4 regions of the Vibrio crassostreae genome follow, and region 1 is predicted to be linked to each of the others. Evidence: predicted binding sites of a transcription regulator. Region 1 holds the regulator's gene; each other region holds the start of a gene.
The links. The regulator CRP, encoded in region 1, controls carbon source genes, mostly activating them, when cyclic AMP is high. The targets are predictions, from matches to a motif close to TGTGANNNNNNTCACA.
Positions count from the first base shown of each region.

Region 2: a site for CRP is predicted at 1,780-1,795, ahead of rppH (RNA pyrophosphohydrolase). Genes of this name have one in related genera too.
Region 3: a site for CRP is predicted at 1,098-1,113, ahead of OC193_RS13210 (CTP synthase). Genes of this name have one in related genera too.
Region 4: a site for CRP is predicted at 1,469-1,484, ahead of OC193_RS21755 (glycogen/starch/alpha-glucan phosphorylase). Genes of this name have one in related genera too.

Region 1 is NZ_AP025476.1:3,158,607-3,162,049, reverse strand. Features, by position in the region: gene astD (succinylglutamate-semialdehyde dehydrogenase) at 1-364, shown strand, start outside; gene OC193_RS14275 (DUF1338 domain-containing protein) at 578-1,369, shown strand; gene crp (cAMP-activated global transcriptional regulator CRP) at 1,552-2,184, opposite strand; gene OC193_RS14265 (phosphoribulokinase) at 2,424-3,293, opposite strand; gene OC193_RS14260 (YheU family protein) at 3,371-3,443, opposite strand, start outside.
Region 2 is NZ_AP025476.1:569,922-573,364, forward strand. Features, by position in the region: gene OC193_RS02615 (hypothetical protein) at 1-50, shown strand, start outside; gene OC193_RS02620 (DUF6482 family protein) at 265-576, shown strand; gene mutH (DNA mismatch repair endonuclease MutH) at 666-1,331, opposite strand; gene rppH (RNA pyrophosphohydrolase) at 1,947-2,465, shown strand; gene ptsP (phosphoenolpyruvate--protein phosphotransferase) at 2,468-3,443, shown strand, end outside.
Region 3 is NZ_AP025476.1:2,975,318-2,978,760, reverse strand. Features, by position in the region: gene relA (GTP diphosphokinase) at 1-38, shown strand, start outside; gene mazG (nucleoside triphosphate pyrophosphohydrolase) at 250-1,047, shown strand; gene OC193_RS13210 (CTP synthase) at 1,198-2,838, shown strand; gene eno (phosphopyruvate hydratase) at 2,920-3,443, shown strand, end outside.
Region 4 is NZ_AP025477.1:1,345,262-1,348,704, reverse strand. Features, by position in the region: gene malT (HTH-type transcriptional regulator MalT) at 1-1,096, opposite strand, end outside; gene OC193_RS21755 (glycogen/starch/alpha-glucan phosphorylase) at 1,664-3,443, shown strand, end outside.

The DNA of each region.
Region 1 (3,443 bases):
CAATATTGCTGACCTGCCAGATGAAGAGTACTTCGGTCCATTGCTGCAAGTGGTTCGTTACCAATCGCTAGAGCAAGCGGTCGAGTTAGCTAACGACACACGCTTTGGTTTGTCTGCAGGCCTTGTATCAACAGACGATTCTGAATGGGAATACTTCGTTGACCATATCCGTGCGGGTATTGTTAACCGTAACCGTCAGCTAACAGGCGCAAGTGGTGATGCACCGTTTGGTGGTCCGGGTGCTTCAGGCAACCTACGTCCAAGTGCTTACTACGCAGCTGACTACTGTGCTTACCCTATGGCTTCAATGGAAGGTGGCGAAACTCAACTACCAGCATCGTTTAGCCCAGGTATTGAGCTTTAATTTAGGCTAATGAGTCTTAGGCTCATTGGTTAAGCTTGAAATAGGGAAGTGGTGTTATCGCTTCCCTTTTCCATCCCGTCCGACACCTAGATTGGGCGGTAGATAATAATAGAACAAGTATGTCACAGGCTGATGGCTGCTGACTCTGTGTCTCAGCCTCTCCCTTTCTAATCCAAATTACTAGCTTGCTAGAACCTCTGACAAGGAGTCACCATGACGCCCGATCTACTCTTTAAATCACTATGGGACGATTACATTCACAGGCTGTGTCCATCGGCTGAGAAAGTGCATCACTTGCTGAAAGAAGATGAAGCGCTGATCAACGACCATATTGCACTGCGTACTTTTAATGTTGCCCCTCTCGGTATTGAAACACTAGCTAAGCCTTTCCTGGAACTGGGTTACAAGGCGTGTGGCGACTACCTGTTTGAGAGCAAGAAGCTAGTGGCTAAACACTACGAGCACCCAGACCCGAAGCAGCCAAAAGTGTTCATTAGTGAATTGAAGGTCGAAGAGTGTTCTAGTGAATTACAACAGATCGTTGCTAAGTTAGTTGAGCAGGTTGATGCAAGCAAGCTTCAAGGTCATGAGTTCTTGTTTGGTGGTCGCCAATGGGATTTGAGTTTCGCTGATTTCCAAGTACTAGCTAAAGAGAGCGAATACGCATCTTGGCTAGCGGCTCATGGATATGGTGCAAACCACTTTACGGTAAGTGTGAACCAGCTGAATAACTTTGATGAAGTGCAGGCGGTGAATGACTACCTGAGCGAGTCTGGCTTTACTATCAACGCATCTGGCGGTGAGGTTAAAGGCTCTCCAGAGGTCTTATTAGAGCAATCATCAACAATGGCAGACAAAGTCCCAGTTTCATTTGTTGAAGGCAATGAGATGATTCCAGGCGGCTTCTATGAGTTCGCTAAGCGTTATGCGATGGTCAACGGTGAGCTTTACACAGGTTTTGTGGCCGCATCGGCGGATAAGATCTTTGAGAGCACCAACGGTTAATAAAAGGTACGAGAACGGACTTATCCTAGATATGCGAGTACGCTTCGCTTCTAGGAAGTTTACAAATAGGATTCTGTGAGTTCTTCTCGTTTCTCGTATCTGTTCTATAGATCTTTAGAAAACAAAAAAGCCACCAAATTTGCATTTGGTGGCTTTCAAATTTTTGGCTCAGTTAATCGAGATTAACGAGTGCCGTATACCACGATAGTTTTACCGTGTGCAGAAATTAGGTTCTGCTCTTCTAGCATCTTCAAGATACGACCAACTGTCTCACGAGAACAACCAACGATCTGGCCAATCTCTTGACGAGTGATCTTGATTTGCATGCCGTCAGGGTGAGTCATTGCATCTGGCTGTTTCGCTAGGTTTAGTAGCGTTTGAGCGATACGACCTGTTACGTCAAGGAACGCTAAGTCACCAACCTTTTGGCTAGTTACTTGTAGACGGTTTGCCATTTGCGCTGAAAGACGCATTAGGATATCTGGGTTCACTTGGATAAGTTGACGGAATTTCTTGAAAGAAATTTCAGCTACTTCACAAGGAGATTTAGCACGAACCCAAGCAGTACGCTCTTGGTCTTCTTCGAACAAGCCAAGCTCACCGATGAAGTCGCCTTGGTTTAGGTAAGAAAGAATCATTTCCTTACCTTCTTCGTCTTTGATAAGAACTGCCACAGAACCTTTAACGATGTAGTACAAGGTTTCTGCCTTTTCACCAGCATGAATCAAAGTACTTTTTGAAGGGTACTTATGAATATGACAGTGTGAAAGGAACCACTCTAATGTTGGATCGGTTTGAGGTTTACCTAGAACCATAATATCTCACTTCCTCTGCAGGGTATGCTTGCCGCTTTCCGTATTTTAGCTAAGCCTGGATTGACTTGTAGGATAAGAGCACTCGTTGAGCGCTGCAAGCTATCTTGTGTTTCGTTTAAGAATAGTATCCTTTTTCAGGTACTATTTCTTGATTTTAATCGTGACCAAGCTACGATTTTTTACGCAAAATTGTGCACATGATCACGGTATGAAAAGTAATCAACCAGAATGTCGTTTTGTTAACCTATTTTTCCGGTTTCGATAAGTTGTTGCAGGATTGGCCTCACAATGAGCTCCATAGCAAAACTCATCTTGCCGCCTGGTACCACTAGTGTGTTATGACGAGACATAAACGAGCCATCAATCATAGCCAGAAGGTAGGGGAAATCGACGTTTTTGATGCCACGCAAACGTATAACTACGAAGCTTTCGTCTAAACTTGGAATTCCTTTGGCGTTAAGTGGGTTCGATGTATCTACGGTTGGAACACGCTGAAAGTTTATGTGAGTGCGCGAAAATTGCGGGGTAATGTAGTTGAGGTAATCATCCATTGAACGAACAATGGAGTCCATTACCGCTTCGCGTGAGTGACCACGATCGCGAGTGTCACGAACGAATTTTTGAATCCACTCTAGGTTTACGATGGGCACCATGCCGATCAGCAAATCGACGTGTTGAGAAACGTTAATGTCGCCATCAACCACACCGCCGTGCAAGCCTTCGTAAAACATCACATCGGAATTTTCCGGGATCTCTTGCCATGGCGTGAAGGTGCCCGGCATTTGATTGTAAGGCACGGCTTCATCAAAGGTGTGCAGGTAGCTTCTTACTTTACCTGTACCTTCGTTACCGTATTTACGGAAGAACTCTTCTAGCGCACCAAAGTCGTTGGCTTGAGGACCAAAGTAGCTGATGTGCTTACCTTGCTCGCGCGCTTTACGGATCTCGACATCCATCTCTGGACGTGTGAAGCGATGGAAACTATCCCCTTCAACCCAAGCTGCCTTCACGTCCATCATATTGAACATTTTGCGGAAGGCTTCTGAGGTAGTGGTGGTGCCGGCTCCAGATGAACCCGTCACCGCAATAATTGGATGTTTAGCGGACATGACAACCCTTGTCTTTTGAGTAACTTACTTGTTAGCAATCGTTTACCACTATAACACGGCTCCTTTATGAGCGCAGCTTAGAAGCGTTTTGTGACTTGAATATCAACGGTTTCATGGAGTTCAGAAAACACGATGCTGACTTCTCCTGAA
Region 2 (3,443 bases), 890 kb from region 1:
GTCGAGTACGTCACCTTCGTCGTGTCCTAAGTGCGCGAATACCGACGTAATCTGCGGGGTTGATAGCACCGTTCAACCCCTAAGATAAGTCACAGTGATAGTTATGGCGTCGAAAGTGCAAACTTTTGAACTAGAACTGGTCAAATAAGAGAAGCTCTTGCTTCTCTTTTTTGCTTTTTTAAGCCGTTATCTATGCTTTTTTAAGTTGTTATCTAGTAAAGGAAAAGAGTTCTACTAAGCTTTATAGAGCAAGGGAGGCTGGCTATGCAGAAGCATCAATTAGACATGTGGTTACATGGAGAGCATAAAGACTCTTATCAAACTCCAAAAGTGTACGTTATAGGCTGTTCTGATATCTCAGAATATCTACTGGCGGTGGAGTACAAACACAAGCTAGAACCGGTAAAGCAAGACGGCGAGCCGCTTCACTTTGGATCCTTGGATCAAGTGAAAGAGGAGTTACTCCGGCTCGGCTTTGAAAAGGCGTATCTTCGCCTACATAACGCGTATGATGAGTTTGGTAATGAGCCAAGCCAAAGCTACTGTGACATTGAACTGGCGCTTAAACCTCATTAAGAGAGCGTTTGTTGCTAGAGATTGATTCTAATTGCAGGCTCTTTTGTAACGCATTGATAGCTTTCGCTGCCGAGGCTTGATTAAACGATCTATGCGTAATGTGTTGTCAGCAGTTTGTGGGTGAATTGAGTTCGTAGATAGAAACCACGTGGTTTAGTTTTGATAGGTTTTCCACTTGCACCGTAAGCTTCGGTTAACACTCGACTGTTGGCAGCTTTTGGACGTAAATGCAGTGCTTCACCGTGTCTTGCTGTTATCTGCTCCACATTGCCTAACACGATCAATTCCATTAGTTCTTCCCAATCTCTTTTCAAGAGTTCGTCTTCAGCTTGGCTAGGTGTCCATAATAAAGGGGATCCTACATGCCTCTCTGCTAACGGGATCTCTCTTTCTCCCTCGACAGGGATCCACAACACCTTAGACAGCTTGTTTCGAACGTGGCTGGTTTCCCAAGTTATGCCTTGCACACCCATCAAAGGCGCGACACACACAAAGGTGGTTTCGAGTGGCTTGCCAGAATAGCCAATCGGAATACTTTTTAGCTCGATCCCTAGCTTGGCAAAATCTTGTTCTGGCTTGCTGCCTGCAGGTGCACCCAAGTGCCATTCCAATAGCTGCCCAACCCAGCCTTTATCACGCTTAAGGTCGTTTGGCATCAGCATCTCGGCTTCGTCGGCGAGCTCTTTAAAGGTCATTCCGGCGATGGCATACGCGCGCTCTAACAGCTCTTGTTGTGTTTGTGGTTCTGGTTTCATAATAAAAGGTATGATCAAAAAAACGATTTTATCAGAAGTTATCACCAAATGACGACTGGTTAAGAAATGATCTCCTTGCGAGAAAAGGGATCAAACTCAGGGTTATCCACAGGACATAAAGGTAATTAATTGAAATATTAATTTAGTGGATAAATAAACAGGGGTTTATGGTGGATAAAATGCTTGCCAAATGGGGTTCAAAATGAATCTTTCACTTGGTAGTGTGGATAAACATCGGAGTGGTTGATCTTTAACCATGTCGGATTTCTGAAAGATCTTTTACATTTCTAATGTTTTTTAAAACTAAGATATTATTTTAATTGATTGATTTATATAAAGATAAATTAATTTTTATTGATTTTTCGTTTTTATGTTGATGAATCTATGGATTAAAAAAAACGATTACGGGTAATTCTTCACATAGTTATTCACAGAAAAGGTGAATAAATGTGGTCTATGTCTCACTATTGTGTGGGTAACTAGGATTTGAGCAAAACTTATCCATATTCCTAGTTATTATTCATAAATATAGCGCTTATCACGTCACTAAGTTTGCTCCGATTGGGGATATGTGGAAAAATCAGAGTAATTAAAAATTTAGATAGAGGTTGGCCAGTGATAGATGGCGATGGTTACCGATTAAATGTTGGTATTGTAATCTGTAACAACCATGGTCAGGTCTTCTGGGCTAAACGATACGGGCAACATTCATGGCAATTTCCTCAAGGGGGAATAGATGAAGGTGAGACTCCGGAACAGGCAATGTACCGCGAGTTGTATGAAGAGGTTGGCCTTACTAAAAAGGATGTAAAGATCGTCGCGACAAGTCGTCATTGGTTACGCTACAAGCTACCCAAACGACTGGTTCGGTGGGATTCTAAACCTGTCTGTATTGGACAAAAACAGAAGTGGTTTCTTTTGCGCTTAGATTGCGATGAATCGCATATCAATATGCAGCGTGGAAGTACACCTGAGTTTGATGGTTGGCGTTGGGTGAGTTACTGGTACCCAGTTCGACAAGTTGTTTCTTTCAAGCGAGATGTTTACCGTCGAGCGATGAAAGAGTTCGCATCTTTAGCAATGCCGTTTAAAGAGCGAAAAATAAAAGGAAAGCGCAAATTGCGTAGAGGTTAAGCATGCTCAGTCAACTAAGGGAAATAGTTGAACACGTATCAAGAGTTGAAGATGTGTCGACGGCTCTTGATATTTTGGTGAAAGAGACATGCAGTGCGATGCAGACGGAATGTTGCACCGTGTATTTGGCAAATAATGATATGCAGCGCCTTGAGTTGATGGCAACTCAAGGCCTGATCTTCAAAGGCAATAGCATTCACATTGGTTTTGACGAAGGTCTGGTTGGCCTTGTTAAAAGAAGTGCTGAACCTATCAACCTTGCACAAGCATCTGCTCACCCTGCTTATAAGTTTTTTCCAGAGCTTGGAGAAAACGTCTATCACTCTTTTCTCGGTACTCCGATTATCCACCGCAAGCAAGTACTCGGTGTATTGGTCATTCAACAGAAGACTCCGCGTTTATTCAGTGAGATGGAAGAATCTTTCCTTGTCACGCTCTCAGCACAACTTGCCGTTATTGTGGCGCACGCCCAAACTCAAGGTCATTGGCTGTTAGAGCAACAGAAGCTACCTGCGACTAAAGGTATTGCAGCTTCATCGGGCGTGGCGATTGGTGATTTATGGTGGGACAACACCCAGCCTGAACTTACCGATGTTTATCCTGCTTCGACGCTCAATGTAGAGAGAGAGCATGAGTTGTTGGCGGTAGCGGTTGAAAATGCCCTCAATGACTTTAAGCGCATGCGAAAGCGCTTAGATAGCGAAATCAATAAAGACGCATTAGCGATCTTTGACCTGTTTACTCACTTACTCAACGATCCTATGTTACGTAAGGATCTAAAGAGTCAAATTCAGAAAGGCGATAAAGCCGATTGGGCATTAAGACAAGTGGTTGAGAGCTATTCGAACCGCTTTGCTCGTATGTCTGATGTGTATCTTCGTGAGAGAGCACAAGACATCCGAGAGCTCGGACAAAGGTTGCTCTATTTCCTCCATAACTCTGAACATGAACTCCGCACATTAGATAAGCCGATTATTC
Region 3 (3,443 bases), 180 kb from region 1:
AAATCAAAGATGTTATGAGTGTTAAGAGACTTGGATGATACTTTTGTGTCATCCAAGTCATTCCCTACAGTGAGGGACGAACGTGATAGGGAATCTCGTAAGGCGGTTTGAGATCCCCAACTCGCTCATTCTTCACTCTTGGGGATGACGGAAAGAATAGAAAGGTGAGTGGTTTTAGCTGCTCGCCTTTTTTAGTTTTAACAGAAGTATTAAATTTAAAAATCAAAGACAGTGAATAGGAAGAAAACGATGAACCATCCGATTGAACAACTTGAACAGATTATGGCTAAGCTGCGCGATCCTGAAGGTGGTTGTCCTTGGGATTTGAAACAAAATTTTGAAACAATTGTGCCGCATACTATCGAAGAAACTTATGAGGTGGTGGACGCGATTCACAACAAAGATTGGCCGAACCTACAAGAAGAGCTAGGTGACCTGCTGTTTCAGGTGATTTTCTACAGTCAGCTCGCGAAAGAGCAGGGGCTGTTTGAGTTTTCTGATGTGGTTGATGGCATCAATGAGAAGCTAACGCGCCGTCATCCTCATGTATTTTCTGATACCGAGTTTGCCAATGATGAAGAAATTAATGCCAACTGGGAAGCTGAAAAAGCCAAAGAAAAAGCACAGGCAGGCAAAACTCAAGAAAGTATTCTAGACTCAATACCAAACTCTCTACCTGCGCTTTCTCGTGCTACAAAGATTCAAAAACAGGTAGCGAAATATGGCTTCGATTGGGACTCTATTGGCCCAGTGGCTAATAAGGTTTTAGAGGAAGTCGATGAGGTGCTAGAAGAAGCGCTTCAAGTGACGCCAAATGAAGATTTGGTTGAAGAAGAGTTGGGTGATTTGCTGTTTGCGACGGTCAATTTGGTGCGACATTTGGGTAAAAATCCAGAGTCGGCTTTAAATAAAGCCAATCTGAAGTTCTCACGTCGCTTTAAAGGGGTGGAACAAAAAGTTCGTCAGCAAGATAAAATTTTGACCGATTTTTCACTACAACAGCTTGATTCCATGTGGGATGAAGTCAAAGTGGCGGAGAAAAGATAACCAAAGCTTTTATCATGAATTGATTTGAAGCAAAAAATAAAAAATAGCAGTGTGATAGATTTCACGTTGTGGCGATAAGGGGCTTCTGGTATATTTTCATCCCGTCCAGAAGTAGTCCATTTCCCTCATTCAACCAATTTCAGGTTAAACATGACGACAAATTACATTTTTGTTACTGGCGGGGTTGTATCCTCTCTAGGTAAAGGTATTGCTGCAGCATCTCTTGCGGCTATTTTAGAAGCTCGTGGTCTTAAAGTGACTATGATGAAGCTTGACCCTTACATCAACGTTGATCCAGGCACTATGAGCCCGACTCAGCACGGTGAAGTGTTCGTTACGGAAGATGGCGCTGAAACTGACCTTGACCTTGGTCACTATGAGCGATTCATTCGCACCAAGATGACTAAGCGTAACAACTTCACTGCAGGTCGTGTTTACTCAGACGTACTCGCTAAAGAGCGTCGCGGTGATTACCTAGGTGCAACTATTCAGGTTATCCCACACATCACTAACTCTATCAAAGAGCGTGTAATTTCTGGCGCAGCTGGCCACGATATCGCGATCGTTGAAGTTGGTGGTACGGTTGGTGATATCGAATCTCTACCATTCATGGAAGCGATTCGTCAGCTAGCAGTAGAACTAGGCCGTGAACGCGCAATGTTCATGCACCTTACTCTAGTGCCATACCTAGCAGCTGCGGGCGAAGTGAAAACTAAGCCGACGCAACACTCTGTAAAAGAGTTGCTGTCTATTGGTATTCAGCCAGACATCCTAGTTTGTCGTTCAGACCGCAACATTCCTTCGAACGAGCGTAAGAAAATTGCTCTGTTCTGTAATGTGCAAGAAAATGCAGTTATTTCTATGCGCGATGTTGACTCTATCTACAAGATCCCTCAGCTTATTAAAGCTCAAGGCACTGATGAACTTGTATGTAAGCGTTTCGGCATCACAGCTCCAGAAGCAGATCTGTCTGAATGGGAACAAGTAATTTACGAAGAAGCTAACCCAACGGGTGAAGTGACGATTGGTATGGTTGGTAAGTACATTGAACTACCAGACGCATACAAATCAGTAAATGAAGCGCTAAAACACGCAGGCTTGAAAAACCGCCTAAGCGTTAATATTAAATACGTAGATTCACAAGACGTTGAGTCTCGTGGCGTAGAAGTTTTAGAAGGCCTAGATGCAATCCTAGTTCCTGGTGGCTTTGGTGACCGTGGTGTTGAAGGTAAGATTCTTGCTGCTCAATACGCTCGTGAAAACAAAGTACCGTACTTAGGTATCTGTCTAGGTATGCAAGTAGCTCTTATCGAGTACGCTCGTAACGTTGCGAAAATGGAAGGGGCACACTCTTCTGAATTCTGTACTGAAACTAAGTACCCAGTAGTTGGTCTTATCACTGAGTGGACTGATGGCGAAGGTAAAGTTGAAGAGCGTACAGAATCATCTGACCTAGGCGGCACAATGCGTCTTGGTTCACAGCTTTGTCACCTAGCGAAAGGGACTAAAGCTTACGAATTATACGGTAGCGCGACGATCCATGAACGTCACCGTCACCGTTACGAAGTGAACAACAATCTTCGTCCACAAATCGAAAAAGCGGGCCTAAAAGTATCGGGTCTATCTGCGGACAAGAAACTGGTTGAAGTTATTGAGAACCCGAACCACCCATGGTTCGTTGCTGCTCAATTCCACCCGGAGTTCACTTCAACACCTCGCGATGGTCACCCATTGTTTGCAGGTTTCGTTAAAGCGGCTGGCGAGTTCCAGCGCGGCGAGTTAGAGAAGTAAAAAGGAATACAGGTAGCTGCGTAAGTTGTGCTGCTACCTTTAAATTTGACATTTATATATTCAACGAGAAGGAAACATTCAATGTCTAAGATCGTTAAAGTTCTAGGTCGTGAAATCATCGATTCACGTGGTAACCCAACTGTAGAAGCTGAAGTACACCTAGAAGGCGGTTTCGTAGGTATGGCTGCTGCTCCATCTGGCGCATCTACTGGTTCTCGCGAAGCTCTTGAGCTACGTGACGGCGACAAATCACGTTTCCTAGGTAAAGGTGTTCTTAAAGCTATTGAAGCTGTAAACGGCCCAATCGCTGAAGCTCTAGTTGGTACTGACGCTAAAGCACAAGCTGACGTTGACCAAATCATGCTTGACCTAGACGGTACTGATAACAAGTCTAAGTTCGGCGCGAACGCTATCCTAGCTGTATCTCTAGCTAACGCAAAAGCTGCTGCTGCTGCGAAAGGCATGCCTCTATACGAGCACATCGCTGAGCTAAACGGTACTGCTGGTCAGTTCTCTATGCCTCTACCAATGATGAACATCATCAACGGTGGTGAGCACGCAGATAACAACGTTGACATCCAAGAGTTCATGATCCAACCAGTTGG
Region 4 (3,443 bases), on a different replicon from region 1:
GCTGTGCGTGGCGTAGTGCTTGGTGTGGTGTGTTTTGCTTGATCCACGCTTTTGCCGCACTTCGATGCAGTTCTGCTTCCTGTTGAGGGATTCGAGCTTGACGCTCATGTGCGAGGAATTCACCAAATAAGTTATGGAAGCGATACCAGTTCTTTTCGCCCTCAAGTGGGTAGATGAACAAACCAAAACGGTTGAGTGATTCGATCATACCTAACGCATCTTCGCGCTGTGTAAGTGCACACACAAGCTCATCGTTGAAGTGATCAAGCACAGAACATTGCATCAAGAACTGTCGGGTTTCTTTGTCTAGCAGGTCGAATACTTCTTCAACCAAGTAGTCCCAAAGATGGGCGTGGTTAAAGTGAGAAAACGACTCTGCGGACTGTGCAAGGGTGCGTTTTTGGTGCTGTGCTTGCAGCGCGATAAGTTGCAGAGCAGAAGGCCAACCCTCTACATAGTTACAGATACTGTCTGCGGTGATGTCATCAATGCCATCAGCAACACGTTGGTTGAAAAAACGTGTGGTTTCTTCGGTATCAAACGCCAACGAGTCATTACCCAATTCGATCATTAAATCACGAACGCGCAGGTTTGCTGTACCAAGTGGTGGTGTACCACGACTGGTTACAACTAGCGTTAGGTTGTCGGGCATGTGTTTAAGAAAGAAGCGCATTGCTTCGTGGATGTCGTCATTGTTGACCAAATGATAGTCATCCAACACTAGAAAACATTCGTGATGGAATTCAGACATTTCGGCGAACACTTCACTCAATAAAGAATGCAGCGATGAAAATTGTCGTTTTTCTGCTAATTTTTGGGCATTCGGACAGGCATTTTGAGTCGCTTTATTAAGTGATTGAAGTAGGTAGTTGATAAAGCGGAAGGCATCGTTGTCACTATCATCAATGCTGTACCAACCCACATTGGGTTTATCTACCAACCATTGTGCAGCCATGGTGGTTTTGCCGTAGCCCGCTGGAGAGCGGAACAACACAAGCTTATAGCAATCTGCGTTCTGAAGCAGATCGAGAACCCTAGGTCGTAGGATTGCATTATGTAAGCGGCCGGGACGAGTTAGTTTCGATGGGATCCACATGTCGAAGTTTTTCACCTATTCCGTGGCTATGTTCAGAATTATCCCAATCTATCGTTGAGTGCAATCCAATGACATTAGCCTAATTACTTAAGTCTTCACTCATATTACGTGAAGCAAAACGGCACCGACTATGATCCTCCTCAGAAACCTTGCGCTTCTGCATGTTTTTGGGTGTCTACGCCCTTTATTTGAGACTTTGATCACGTTGTTGGTTGGTTCGTGAATGTGACTTTGTTCTTCCCTACACGGGAATCTATGCAAAGGATGAGAGCGAGAAATTATTTTCGTGATCTGAAACTCAGATTTGATAATGACTGTAATCTGGTTAAATAAAAGTCACATCAATTGAAGTTAAGTTATCGAACGGGAGCTTGTGATCTTAGTCACTCCAACTTTTTGTTCGAAGTCAGAACATGAGAGTCAGATCACTAACCCTAAGTCGGTACGCCCCCTACGCCCTCCTATCTACTCCTAGTCAGTCGCGTTAGCGGGAGGATGTTTAGTTTATGGTGACCATGCACGATATGTCACAGATGAATTAGAACTATTAAAAGCGAGATTTCTGAAATGAAACCAACTCAGCAAAAAACTTTCGATAAAGTGTCGTTCCAAGAAAGCGTTAAGAAGCATTTATCTGCAACCTACGCAACAACTATTGAAAACGCGGATAGCCGCGCATGGTACCTAGCAATGGGTCGCGCATTAGCAGAACTCACAACATTCGACCTGCTAGAAACTGAAAACGATGAAAAAATTAAGAACGCGAAAAGCGTTAACTACCTTTCATTAGAGTTTTTGATTGGCCGTCTGACAGGTAACAACCTGATCAGCATGGGTCTATACGAACAGATCACTCATGCAATGGAAGAGCTAGGTCAAAACCTAACTGACCTTCTAGAAGAAGAACGCGACCCATCACTAGGTAATGGTGGTCTTGGTCGTCTAGCTGCTTGTTTCATGGATTCTTGTGCTGCTCAAGAATACCCAACAGTAGGCTACGGTCTTCACTACGAGTATGGTCTATTCAAACAATCTTTCCAAGACGGCCGCCAACAAGAAGCACCTGACGCATGGCGCGGTGTTGAAGGTTACCCGTGGGAAGTCGCTCGTCCAGAACTAGCACAACACATTGGTTTTTACGGTCATGTAGAAGTTGAATTCATCGACGGTAAAGAAGTACGTACTTGGGTTCCAGGTATGGAAGTAAAAGCAATGCCTTGGGATCTACCTATCGTAGGTTACGAGTCAAACACGGTTTACCCGCTACGTCTTTGGGAATGTCAGGCAATCGCACCATTCTCACTAGCAAGTTTTAATAACGGTGATTACTTCGAAGCACAACACTCGTTAATCGATGCAGGTAACATCACTAAAGTACTTTACCCGAACGACAACCACGAGAAAGGTAAGACTCTGCGTCTAATGCAGCAGTACTTCCACTCAGCAGCGTCTGTTCGCGATATTCTACGTCGTCACGAAGCAGCAGGTTTTTCTCTAGAAGATCTGCCTAAGCAAGAAACGATTCAGCTTAACGATACGCACCCAACAATTGCGATTCCTGAGCTAATGCGCATCTTGATTGACGAGAAAGGTCTATCTTGGGATCAAGCATGGGAAATCAGTGCTCATACGTTCGCATACACGAACCACACACTACTTCCTGAAGCACTAGAGACTTGGTCTGAATCACTGATCAACCGTCTTCTTCCACGTCACATGGAAATCATTTTTGAAATCAACCACCGCTTCATGCAAGAAGTTCGCAAGATGTGGCCTGGTGACGGTGAGAAGCAAGCGAAGCTTTCTATCATTCAAGAAGGTTTCCACCGTATGGTTCGCATGGCAAACCTATGTGTGATTGGCTCTTACAAAGTAAACGGTGTAGCTGCGCTTCACTCTCAACTGGTTAAGAAAGACTTGTTCCCAGAGTTCAACGAAATCTTCCCAGGTAAACTGACTAACGTAACGAACGGCATTACGCCACGTCGTTGGTTGAAGTTCTGTAATCCAGGTCTATCTACGCTAATTACTGGCAAGATCGGTACTGAGTGGCCTGCAAAACTTGAGCAGTTAGAAGGTATCGCTAAGTTTGCAACAGACGCGAAATTCCAAAAAGAATTCATGGCTGTTAAGAAAGAAAACAAACAGCGTCTTGCTGATTGGGTTCAAGAGAACATGGGTATCGAACTAGATACTAACGCTATCTTCGATGTGCAGATCAAGCGTCTACACGAATACAAGCGTCAGCACCTAGACTTGCTACATATTCTGTCTCTGTACCACCGTATTCTAAACGAACCTGGTTTCGAGTGTGAGCCACGCGTATGTTTCTTCGCAGCGAAAGCAG